Regions from separate parts of the Sphingomonas flavida genome, predicted to be linked through region 2. Evidence: riboswitches for the same ligand, from Rfam matches in the RefSeq annotation. Region 2 holds a riboswitch; the other holds the start of a gene.
What was found. Region 2 has a riboswitch for thiamine pyrophosphate ahead of thiC (phosphomethylpyrimidine synthase ThiC). Riboswitches for the same ligand answer to the same signal wherever they lie in the genome.

Region 1: it holds a riboswitch for thiamine pyrophosphate, as region 2 does, so the genes downstream of both, U1703_RS02020 (TonB-dependent receptor) here and thiC (phosphomethylpyrimidine synthase ThiC) in region 2, are expected to answer to the same signal.

Annotation. Positions count from the first base shown of each region.
Region 1 covers NZ_JAXOJH010000001.1:450,922-453,319, forward strand. The annotation lists gene U1703_RS02020 (TonB-dependent receptor) at 1-1,504, opposite strand, end outside; TPP riboswitch at 1,566-1,675, opposite strand; gene U1703_RS02025 (DUF2252 family protein) at 2,057-2,398, shown strand, end outside.
Region 2 covers NZ_JAXOJH010000006.1:114,008-116,405, reverse strand. The annotation lists gene U1703_RS08965 (ferritin-like domain-containing protein) at 1-169, shown strand, start outside; gene U1703_RS08960 (ferritin-like domain-containing protein) at 205-1,224, shown strand; TPP riboswitch at 1,442-1,532, shown strand; gene thiC (phosphomethylpyrimidine synthase ThiC) at 1,578-2,398, shown strand, end outside.

The DNA.
Region 1 (2,398 bases), on a different contig from region 2:
ACAGTTGCTGCCGGTCGTCGATTGCATAACGGACGGCGGCCTGCGGCAAGGGGACGAAGCTGTTGCGGCGCACCCGGTCCTGCGGGCCCGGCAGGAAGTTGCGGCCGTTGCGCAGCAGGTTGACGCCCTTGAACCCGATATCGACGGTCAGACGCGGGGTCAGCGCGATGCTGTCCGCGACAAAGACGCTTTTCGTCACCGTGACGGTCCGCTGGTTCTCATAGGCGAGCAGGCGGCCATCGGCGGTGCGGATCGCCCGGCTGGGATAGCCCCAGGGGTCGGCCGGACGGCCATCGGACCCGACCGCGCCGTAAGTCTGCGTCACGCGGTCGGTGCCATAGTCGAACCACAGCCCGGCGGTCAGCCGGTGGACGCCCGCCTGCAAGGTCAGCCTGGCGACCTGGCCCGCGCGCATCTGATCGCCGGTATAGTTGCCCAGCACGGTGGCCACGCCATTCACGGCCCCTGGCAATGCGATAGGATCGGCGAGTTGCTGGGTGCCCAGGAAATTGCCGGTGGTCGCCAGCTGGGTGCCATAGGGCGAATTGCCATAGCCGAACTGGAGATAGGTCGTGGTGTCGAGCCTCAGCCGGTCGTTCAGGACCAGATGGATCGGTGCCGAGGCATAGAGGTTGCGGAACGGCGCGCGGTACAATTCCCAGTACTGGGTATTTCCCGGCGTATAGGCCGCGTCATAGTTGAACTTGCGCCCCTGCGCCTTCCAGTCGGCCAGGGTCGGGCTGGGGTAGCTGGAGGAATTGGCGTCGTTGTACGACAACGCCAGGCTGGCGCGGTTGCCATTCCCCCATTCGCGCAGCAACTTCGCGTCGACATGCTGGCGCGTATCGAACCCGGCCCCGCGCCAGTTGTCGGCACGGGTGTTCGAATAGGACAGGAACGCCTTCAGCCCGCTATTCCCGATCGTCCCCGTATCGACCCGCGCAAAGACGCGTCGCATGGCGAAGGACCCGAGCGAGAGATCGGCGAGGACCGCGCGCGTCGCCTTGGGATCGTCGAGCGACAGGGACAGCAGACCGCCCGCCCCCACCACCGTCGGTGCATCGATATCCACTGACCCTGGTGCGAGCGCGATCCGGCGCAGATTTTCGGTATCGGCGAATTGCGACGGATAGGCATAATAATAGCCGATATCGTTCTGCGGCGCGCCCTCCATCACCACGGCGATCTGATCCTGGCCCAGGCCCCGCAGCGTCAGGCTCGAACTGGTCGACAGGCCATAGGGGTCGCTGGAGGCGAGGTTCGCCCCCGGCAGCAGGTTCACGAGCTGGAAGGCGTTCAGCGTCGGCGCCTGCTTGACGATGAAGTCCGGGCCCACCTCGCTCACCGCCCGGGGCTCGGTCTGGTCGGGCAACAGGCCTTCGGGATCGCGGTGGCCAATCACGCGGATATCGGCGGGGCTTTGCGGAGCCTGCTGGGCCGAGGCGGCGCTGGGCAGGACCACCCATGCGGCCGACAGCATCAAAAGGCCATTGCGGATCGTCATGGAATCGCGCGAATTCACAACCGGCATCGTCTCTTACGTCCACTTCACACGGAGGGACGACGGACGAGCCACCAACCCTCCCTACGCCGGTACAAACCGGATCAGGTTCAGCGGGTCATGGGCTGCTGCCCACCTCTCAACCGCGCATCAGCGGCCCCCCGGGGATGGGGCCGTCTAGGCGCTTCTGGCCGGGGTGCAAATGGTTATCGTAACACAGCCACCACCCCGCATTGGGCCGGATCGATTTTTCTTCCTTCCCCCTTCCCTGGGATACCCTTGCGAAACTGATCCCTTCCACCCCGGCGGGCGCCAGGGTGGGCGATGTTTTTGAGCAACGTCCCGACTTTTGCAGCGACAACTTCTGGGGAGCCGAGGTGGACGAGGCCGGTGAATTGGGCTGTGCGTCGGTCGTAGCGGGTGACGAAGTGGCGGAAATGCTTAAACCACTGCACCTCACGCAACTCGCTCCGCGCCTCACCAGCAATGTTTTGTTACTTTCCGGCGCCATCGACGTTGAAGCGGCATTGTCCGCCCCGAAGGTCCGAACCGTTCATGCCCAAGCCCGCCGATCGCAATGCCATGCTGGAAGCCCGACGTACGTTGAAGATGGCGCAATCTCCCCATGCCTATGTGCGCGGCAATACCGCGAAATTCTACGAATGGCTGGCGGCGTCGCCGGTGTCGCGGCGGGTGCCGACGGGCCCGGCGATCTGGATCTGCGGTGATTGCCATCTCGGCAATCTGGGGCCCATCGCCAATGGCCAGGGCTCGGTGGAAATCCAGATTCGCGACCTCGATCAGGCGGTCATCGGCAATCCTGCGCATGACCTGATCCGGCTGGGCCTGTCCCTGGCCACGGCGGCACGCGGCTCCGACCTGCCTGGCGTTGTCACG
Region 2 (2,398 bases):
CGGCCAGCTGGTGTCCAACATCGTTCCGCTCGATACCAATGGCATCGCGTACAGCCGCACGCCGGGCCAGGTCCTCAACATCGTCTATCTGAACCGTGCGTCCGTCACGCTGGGTGGGTTCTTCCCCGCCGGTGTCAACGGCAACGTGCGCGCCAGCGCGGCGAACTGATCCCTTTTTTTCCTCCTCTGGAGAGGATTTTCATCATGAGCGAAGAACGCTTCATCCTCGATGTGATCGAAGAGGCCTCGGCCAAGCGCCGGTCCGATCGCCGCCGTTTCATGCGCATGGCCGCCGGTGCGGGGGCCGTGGGTGGCCTGGCCATGCTGGGTGCCTGTAACAATGACGACGACAATGTCATCGTCGTGCCGACCCCGACGCCGACTGCCGCCGCGACCGGATCGGTCACCGATGCCGACGTGCTGAACTTCGCGCTTCAGCTCGAATATCTCGAAGCGCAGTTCTACAGCTATGCCGCCTTCGGCACGGGTATCAACAGCGCGCTGCAGAGCGGTGTCGGCACGCAGGGCACCGTCGTGACCAGCACCAGCGGACAGCCGCGCCAGGTCGCGTTTCAGGATCCGATCGTCGCGCAATATGCGCGTGAGATCGCCTATGACGAGATTGCGCACGTCAACTTCCTGCGCAGCGCGCTGGGATCGTCGGCGGTGGCGCAGCCCGCGCTCAACCTGTCGGGCGATGCCAACGGCGCCTTCACGGCGGCGGCCCGCGCGGCCGGTGTCGTGTCGTCGACCGGCACCTTCGACCCTTACGCCTCGGACGAGAACTTCCTGCTCGCGGCGTATATCTTCGAGGACGTCGGGGTGACCGCCTATATGGGCGGTGTTGCCCTGCTGACCAACAAGACCTTTATCGAGGCGGCGGCGGGCATCCATGCGGCCGAGGCCTATCATGCGGGCCTGGTCCGCTCGGTCCTGTATCGCAAGGGGCTGAGCAACGCGGCGCTGATCACCGCGGCGGGGCAGATCTCCGACGCGCGCGACAGCCTGGACGGGTCGACCGATCTCGACCAGGGCATCGTGGCGACGGTGAACGGTACCCAGACGGCCAACATCGTCCCCGCCGATTCCAACGCGATCGCCTTTGTCCGCACGCCGCAGCAGGTGCTGAACGTCGTGTATCTGAACAAGGCGGCGGTGACCGGCGGCGGCTTCTTCCCCAACGGCCTGAACGGCAACGTGCGCACCAGCGCCGCCAGCGGCTGATACGGGCGACATGGGGCGACACGGGCGGTGGGCTTTTCCTTTTCCCAAGAGGGAAGGGCAAGCCCACCGACCCGATGCCTATCCCTCCCAAGGGTTCCTTGCCCCGATCGGTTTCCAGTCCCCTGGCCGGTCGGGGTTCTTCTTGTCCGGGGCGGAGCGGACAGGATGACCGCAAAACCCCTTCTTATCCGCCGCGAAGTCGATTATGACGGTGGCATCCCCGGGGGAGCGCTGGCCTGCGCTTGAGAGGGGGGCAAGAGCCCCTGACCCGCTGAACCTGATCCGGCTGACACCGGCGTAGGGAGGGAGCGGCCCCGTCTCTCATGGTCCGTTTCCTCCGCATGGAGTGGACTATGGCAGATATCCCCGCAAAGGCCGAGATTGGCGTGACCACCGGCCCCATTCGTGGTTCCAAGAAGATTCACGTCGGCCCCTTGGGCGTCGCGATGCGTGAAATCCATCTCGACCCGTCATCCGGCGAGCCGCCGCTGCGCGTGTACGACACCAGCGGTCCCTATACCGATCCGACCGCGCGTATCGACATCATGGCGGGCCTGCCGCAGATCCGCCGCGACTGGATCGAGGGGCGCGGCGATGTCGAGGCCTATGACGGCCGCGAACTCCGTCCCGAGGACAATGGCCAGCTCGGCCCCGACCGGTCGGGCGGCGTGCCGCAATTCCCGCGCACCGGGCTCAACCGGCCACTGCGCGCGCGTGCGGGCATGAACGTCAGCCAGATGCACTATGCCCGCCGAGGCATCATCACGCCCGAGATGGAATATGTCGCGACCCGCGAGAATCTGGGCCGCGAGATGCTCCGCGAATATGTCCGCGACGGCGAGAGCTTCGGCGCGGAAATCCCCGACTACGTGACGCCCGAATTCGTCCGCGACGAAGTGGCGCGCGGCCGGGCGATCATTCCCAACAACATCAACCACCCCGAATCCGAGCCGATGGCGATCGGCCGCAACTTCCTGGTCAAGATCAACGCCAATATTGGCAACTCGGCGGTCGCCAGCAATGTGGCGTCCGAGGTCGACAAGCTGGTCTGGTCGATCCGCTGGGGCGCGGACACGGTCATGGACCTGTCGACGGGGCGCAACATCCACGACACGCGCGAATGGATCATCCGCAACTCGCCCGTGCCGATCGGCACCGTCCCCATCTATCAGGC